3 regions of the Marinobacter sp. LV10R510-11A genome follow, and region 3 is predicted to be linked to each of the others. Evidence: riboswitches for the same ligand, from Rfam matches in the RefSeq annotation. Region 3 holds a riboswitch; each other region holds the start of a gene.

Region 1 (2,266 bases), 660 kb from region 3:
TAACCACCCTCGGCGCCTATCACCGCAAATGGAAATGAGGCTGAAAAATCCATGATGAAGCTCTCTCTAGGCCCGATTCTCTGGTTCTGGTCCAAACAAACCGTTTTTGATTTTTACGCCAACGCCGCCGAGTGGCCGGTTGATACGGTATATTTGGGAGAAACCGTGTGTTCCCGCCGACGCGAGCTGAGGCTGGCGGATTGGTTGGAGATTGCCGCTGTGCTCAAGGATTGCGGCAAGCAGGTGGTGCTCTCAACACAAACGCTGATTGAATCCGAAGCGGATTTGCGGGCCCTGCGCAAAATCTGCAGCCAGCAGGAGTATCTAGTAGAGGCTAATGATCAGAGCGCTCTACAGCTGGCCACTCAGAACAATCTGCCGTTTGTGACTGGCCCTTCCATGAACATCTACAACAGCGCAACCCTGAAACTGTTAGCAAAGCAGGGGTTGAAGGGCTGGAACTTACCGGTAGAGCTGGGCCGTGAAACCCTGCGCCAATTGATTGGTGAGTTGGAAGCGGAAGGGCTGGATTTAGCTGCAGAGGTTTTTGCCTGGGGCTTTTTGCCGTTGGCATGGTCGTCCCGCTGCTTTACCGCCCGGCATTACAACCTGCCCAAAGACAACTGCGAGTTCCGCTGTTTGCAGCACCCAGATGGTATGGAGCTGCGCTCCCGCGAATCCCAAGAGCTGTTTCGCCTTAACGGCACTTCTACTTTGTCTGGTGCTCGTTACGACTTGATGCGGGAAATGCCGGATATGGCGCAAATGGGAGTGTCCACTGTACGCCTAAGCCCAGAGCATCAGGGCATGGATGAAGTGGTCCGCCGCTTTGATCAGGCGCGCCGTGGCGAAGCCCCAGCAACCGACCCGCTGCAGCTTGTTGAGGCGCCGCCTTGCAATGGTTACTGGTATGGAAGGCCGGGGATGGATTTGGTGCCTTCCTGACGAAAAGGCATAAGTAGTAAAATATATGTTTTTTTGTTGAAACTCCTTTGAATCGCGTATATAGTGTTTTTGTCTTGGTTTGCCACTATATGTTGTGTTTAGTGGCCGGGAATCCGGTAAGAGTCCGGAACTGACGCGCAGCGGTATTGGGGAACAAGCGTGGTAATGATGACACTGGCGCAAGCCGGGAAGTCGCCACGTAAGGCAGAGCCGAAAGGTTCGTGCCCCTGAGTCCGAAGACCTGCCAAGGCAAAAATACTGCACCTTCGCGACTTAGGGTGAGCAGCTGGCTGATGCATGGGGCGATTTCCCGTGGATGGCCTCCTGTGTCCGCGAAGGGAAAATACCTGACGCGATTCCAGGAGGAACACCATGTCAGCCACTCCCGCAGCCTTCGAGCCAGTGAAACCATTTTTACTGGATATCTCTGCAACCGTCAGCGAGTACCTTCAACGTAGCGATTGGCGAGTAAATGCCAATGCCAATCAGGGTTACTCTCTGGGCGGCTTGATTCTGAATACCGCTGGCAAAGTTATCGCGAACTACTGGCTGAACGATGTTTACACCCAAGACATCGGCCAGGCGCACCGCGACGCAGACCTCCACATACACGATCTGGACATGCTCAGTGGCTACTGTGCCGGCTGGTCTTTGCGCACGTTGTTGCATGAAGGCCTGAACGGTGTGCCCGGAAAGGTAGAATCGGCGCCACCCAAGCATTTGTCGAGCGCCATCGGCCAGATGGTGAACTTTCTGGGCACCTTGCAAAACGAATGGGCGGGAGCTCAAGCCTTCAGCTCTTTCGATACCTATCTAGCGCCTTTCATCCGCAGGGATAACCTGAGTTACGAATCGGTACTTCAGTGTATTCAGGAGTTCGTCTACAACCTCAATGTGCCCTCGCGATGGGGCACCCAAACACCCTTTACTAACATTACGTTTGACTGGGTGTGCCCGGAAGATCTGCGGGAACAGATACCTGTCATCGCCGGAGAAGAAATGCCCGGCGCCTGTTTGAAATGACGGCCCGGTATGGCTTGCCGTACTTTCAAAATTTCCTGAACTCGGATCTTGAACCCAGCATGGTCCGCTCTATGTGTTGTCGGTTGCAGCTGGATTTGCGCGAGCTGCTCAAGCGTGGCAACGGCCTGTTTGGTTCAGCAGAACAAACCGGCTCTCTTGGCGTGGTAACGGTTAATTGTGCTCGCCTGGGCTATCTCTACAAAGGGCGTAAGCAGGCGCTGTATGCGCGCCTGGATAAACTAATGGGGTTAGCCCGGGATAGCCTGGAAACGAAACGCCAAGTCATTGGCCAGCATAT
Region 2 (2,266 bases), 310 kb from region 3:
CGCTGGTGCCAGCGGCTCCAAAAGCGCGGTGGCTGGTTGGTTGTTGATGAGGCATTTATGGATGCTACGCCAGCGTTCAGTTTGTGTTCTCATGCTGGGCTGCCAGGTTTAATAGTGCTCCGCTCGCTTGGGAAGTTTTTTGGTTTGGCGGGCGTGCGCGCCGGGGTGGTGCTTGCGGACTCTGCAGTTGCTGATGCTTTAAAGCGAGTGCTTGGCCCTTGGTCGCTTGGTGGGCCGGCTCGCTACGTGATGGCGCAGGCGCTGAGCGATACGGATTGGCAGCTTCAGGCTCGTGCCCGCTTGCAGCGGAGTGCGGGCAGATTGCGCGGGGTGTTGCAGGCAGCCGGGCTTACGCTGGCTGGTGGTAGTGCGCTGTTCCTGACAGTTCGCACTGATTATCCACGGCTGCTGGCGGATCAACTGGCTGAGCAGGGGGTTTTGGTTCGGGTCTTTGAGCAGCCGGGAATGTCGAGGTTTGGCCTGGCAGCAGATGAAAGTCAGTGGCGAAAGCTGGAAATGGCTTTGGTTGGAAAGAGTTGTGATTAGTCATTGACCAAACATTAACGCATTGTTAGCCTTTCCCGGCGTTTGTAGGTGCTGTTGTGGTGCAATCATCGTCGTTACAACAGTGAAACGGGAAGCCGGTTAAAGTCCGGCACTGCCCCCGCAACGGTAAGTGAGTGATCGGCGAAGAGAGATGCCACTGTGCGCAAGCATGGGAAGGCTTACGCTGCTCAGTATTACAACTCACAAGTCCGGAGACCGGCCTGTAAACACACCGAACGCTGCGGAGGGCAGTTGCGGTGGGTAAACACCGGCCTGTCTTACGGAATTTCCCCACCCTTTGTATTGCTCCAGCCTGGCTTGCCGCCGGGTTTTCTCTCCCTTTGCAGCACCAATAATCAGCCATGCGGGTGCGCGTGGTGCGTATTTGAGTGCGTTTTATGAAAGTCTCCCGGCCAGTTATCAGAGCTCTGGTAGTCCCGTTTGCGTTTAGCCCCCTCTCAATTGCCATCGCTCAGGATTCACAGACTCCTCAGTTAGACCCGATTGTTGTCACGGCAACTCTTGGGCCGAAAACGGTGGGCGAAAGCCTGACGTCCGTTACTGTCATTGAGGAAGATGATATTCGCTATCAACAACCCAAAGAGTTTCGTGAGCTCATTGAATCTCAGCCTGGTGTGTCTGTAGTGCCCAATGGCTCTTTTGGTAAAACAACGAGTGTTTTCATCCGAGGGAATTCTTCAGATGCTTCGGTGCTTTTGGTTGATGGTATTCGGATTCGTTCCGCAACTCTCGGCGGGGCTGCTTGGCAGCATCTGCCACCACAATTAATTAACCGAGTTGAGATTGTTCGGGGAAGCCGCAGCAGTCTATATGGCGCTGACGCCACTGGCGGCGTGATACAGGCTTTTACTTTGCCTCAAAATGAGGGGGAGACTGGCTGGCTAGAAGCGGGTGGTGGCAACTATAACAGCCAGCAGTATGCTGCAGGAGCTGCGCTTGCGAACGACTCTTCAAAGCTCAGCATTGGTATAAATCAGTTCCGTACAGATGGTGCGCCTGTAGTTACTGGCGGGGAAGATAAAAGCTATAAGAATACGTCTGGTGTGGCAAGTGGACGTCATCAATTTGATAATGGTGTCCGTCTTGGCTTCACATTCCTGAATGCCGAAGGTAACACTGAGTATGACGGCGGGGAACAAGACTTCGTCTTTCAGGTTGCAGGTGTGAATCTGGATGTTCCAATTACCGCAAATTGGCGCGCATCATTGCAGTTTTCTGATGCGAGAGACGAAATGGAAGATTTCAGCTCATTTCCTGGAGTATTTAATACTAGAACGAGAAATTCTCGATTAGAGAATTGGCTGACCTTTGGGGCGCACGAGTTTGTGTTGGGCGCTGAGTATACGGTGGATCAGGTAGATAGCACCGTAGTTTATGATGAACGTAGCCGTTCTAATAGTGCGTTTTTTAGCCAGGCATTATTGAATTTTGACGCTCTGGATGTCCATTTGAGCTTACGAAGTGACGACAATGAAACGTTCGGTACAGAGCAAACTTGGGGTGTAGGAGTTGGGTATGCTCTGAATAAAAATTATCGGGTACGCGCCAGTGCCGGCACTTCGTTCAAGGCACCGACTTTTAATGATCTCTATTATCCGGGTTTTGGCAATCCTGACCTTCAGCCAGAAGAAGCAACTAGCTATGAGCTTGGAATAGAAGGCCGTTATACAAGATGGTTTTGGGACGCAGCTGTATTCCA
Region 3 (2,266 bases):
GGTGAGATAGCAAGACGACAACTGGGAATGGCGGGTGCCGCTGTTAAACAGTGTAGGCGTCGAGGCCATGTAGTCGAAAGACGACAACAGGTTATAGAACTCAATAGCACGGCCGTTGGGGTCGTCTTCACGCAGTGCCAAGCCCATGGCTACACGCATGAAAAACACCTGCGGCAGTTCTAAGCGATCTTCCTTCCAGTGCAGGAAGTACCTGTCATACAGGGTCTGCAGGCCCAGGAAGCCAAACTGCAGGTCACGTTCAGGTTTCAGCGCGGCGCCCAGGCGTTCCATGTCGAAAGCGGCCATGGCTTCGTCGAGCAGCTCGTAGCGAATGCCGGCGCTGATGAAGGTGCTCAGGGCCTGTGGATAAACCTCTGCCAAGGTCAGGTTGGTGTCCAGCTTCAGCGCGGTTACGCTTTCAAGGCGCAGCTGCTCCAACAACAGGCGTGCGGTGACGGCGCTGTAGTCCGGCTCGCGCTCAATGCGGCCACGGGCGGTCATGATGAGTGCAGTTAGCACTTGGGCTTCGTCGATGCCGTTGTAGAGGTTACGGGTGGCTTCTTCTACAAGGGAGTCGCCATCAATACCTTCAAGGCCGAATGCAGCGTGGTCGACCTGTTGCTTCATCAGGCCCAAATCTAGCGATGCAGTGCGGCCATCGGCCTGTTTTACGGTGAGATGAGGGTGGGCTTCTACTGGCTCGTGCAGTGCGCGTTCGCGGGCGTGTTCTTCGCGATACAGTACGTAGGCACGGGCAACTTTCTGTTCTTCGGCGCGCATCAGGGCCAGTTCGACTTGGTCTTGAATGTCTTCGATGTGCACTCGGCCACCGGCTTTCAGGCGGCGGCTGATGGCTTGCACAACCTGCGCGGTTACCCGGTGAACGGCGTCATTGATATGAGCAGACCCTGCCGCTTGGTCGCCTTCAACGGCGAGAAAGGCCTTGGTAACAGCTACGCTGATTTTAGAGGGGGTAAAGTTGACCAGGTTACCGTTACGTTTGATAACCTGAAGGGCTTCTGTAGCGGATGACGATGAGGGCCGATCTTCGGCGAGGCTTGTCGTAGACATACCGTTATCTCCTGAATACGCGTGAATTCCGTAACCTTCGCGTACGCAGGACAAACCAGCACCAGCCAGTGATGGCTGTAACAGTGCCGTGTTCGTTGCTGCTCACCTTGTAGGGCCAAATGCAGGCGCCTGATTCGCGAAGGTGCAGTCTTCCCTGGCAGGTCTTCGGACTTAGGGGCATGAACCTCAAGGTTCTGCCTTGCGTGGCGACTTCCCGGCCTAGGCCAGTGTCTTTATGCCACGCTCGTTCCCCAATACCGCTGCGCGTCAGTTCCGGATTCTAACCGGATTCCCGATACCATATCTGGTATCTAACCAAGGATTTTGGCACTATATACGGGAAGAATCAGAAGGACAAGGCACTTTTCCTCAATCCGCCGGTCTGTCACAGACACACTGCAAAGTGGGACGAATTCATGCATATCAACATCCGCCCTGTTACCTGGCTGCTGCTTGCAGCATTCAGCCTGGCCTCGCCTCAGTTGCTGGCACAGGAGTCATTGCTTCCGGCATTCTCGAAAATGACGTCGCTTTCAGATGGCTGGGAGCCTCTGGAGTTTCCCAACATAGATCAGCACACTCGCTACGAACTGATCCGCGAGAACGACGCTCAGGTGGTAAAAGCACATACCTCCGGCGGTGCGTCCGGCCTGATTACCCGGCTTAATATAAAACCGGAGAACTCACCGATGCTGAGCTGGCGCTGGAAGGTGTCTAATGTGTTTGAAAAAGGCGATGCTCTGAAAAAATCCGGTGATGACTACCCTGCCCGGATATACGTTGCCTTCGAGTTTCAGCCGGATAAAGCGGGCTTTTTCGAACGGGCGAAGCGTAAAACGGTGGAGTTGCTGTTTGGAGAGGAGCTGCCCGGCAATGCCCTGAACTACATCTGGGCAAACACCTTGCCGAAGGGTGAGTTTATAACCAACCCATACACCGATAAAACCGTGATGATTGCCGTCAGTTCCGGCCGCGAAAAGACGGGCGAGTGGATAAGCATCGAGCGGGATGTTATTGCAGACTACCGAAAGGCGTTTGGGGAGAGCCCGCCGCCAATTCGGGGCATCGCCATCATGTCGGATTCAGACAACACCGGTGAACAAGCAAGCGCGTGGTATGGCGATATCACCCTCGCCCCGACAAATCCAGAAAACCTTTCTAGCGGTGTTGAACAGGAAACCCGGGAATAACATAT

The links. Region 3 has a riboswitch for cobalamin ahead of CPH80_RS15585 (ribonucleoside-diphosphate reductase subunit alpha). Riboswitches for the same ligand answer to the same signal wherever they lie in the genome.
Region 1: another riboswitch for cobalamin. It lies ahead of CPH80_RS22730 (ribonucleoside triphosphate reductase); the one in region 3 lies ahead of CPH80_RS15585 (ribonucleoside-diphosphate reductase subunit alpha).
Region 2: another riboswitch for cobalamin. It lies ahead of CPH80_RS14070 (TonB-dependent receptor domain-containing protein); the one in region 3 lies ahead of CPH80_RS15585 (ribonucleoside-diphosphate reductase subunit alpha).

What each region holds. Positions count from the first base shown of each region.
Region 1 covers NZ_LT907980.1:3,909,166-3,911,431, forward strand. The annotation lists gene ubiU (ubiquinone anaerobic biosynthesis protein UbiU) at 1-38, shown strand, start outside; gene CPH80_RS18810 (U32 family peptidase) at 52-945, shown strand; cobalamin riboswitch at 1,004-1,209, shown strand; partial or broken gene CPH80_RS22730 (ribonucleoside triphosphate reductase) at 1,360-2,266, shown strand, end outside.
Region 2 covers NZ_LT907980.1:2,935,016-2,937,281, reverse strand. The annotation lists gene cobD (threonine-phosphate decarboxylase CobD) at 1-546, shown strand, start outside; cobalamin riboswitch at 576-786, shown strand; gene CPH80_RS14070 (TonB-dependent receptor domain-containing protein) at 945-2,266, shown strand, end outside.
Region 3 covers NZ_LT907980.1:3,249,046-3,251,311, reverse strand. The annotation lists gene CPH80_RS15585 (ribonucleoside-diphosphate reductase subunit alpha) at 1-1,071, opposite strand, end outside; cobalamin riboswitch at 1,210-1,406, opposite strand; gene CPH80_RS15580 (DUF3047 domain-containing protein) at 1,488-2,261, shown strand; gene CPH80_RS15575 (substrate-binding periplasmic protein) at 2,230-2,266, opposite strand, start outside.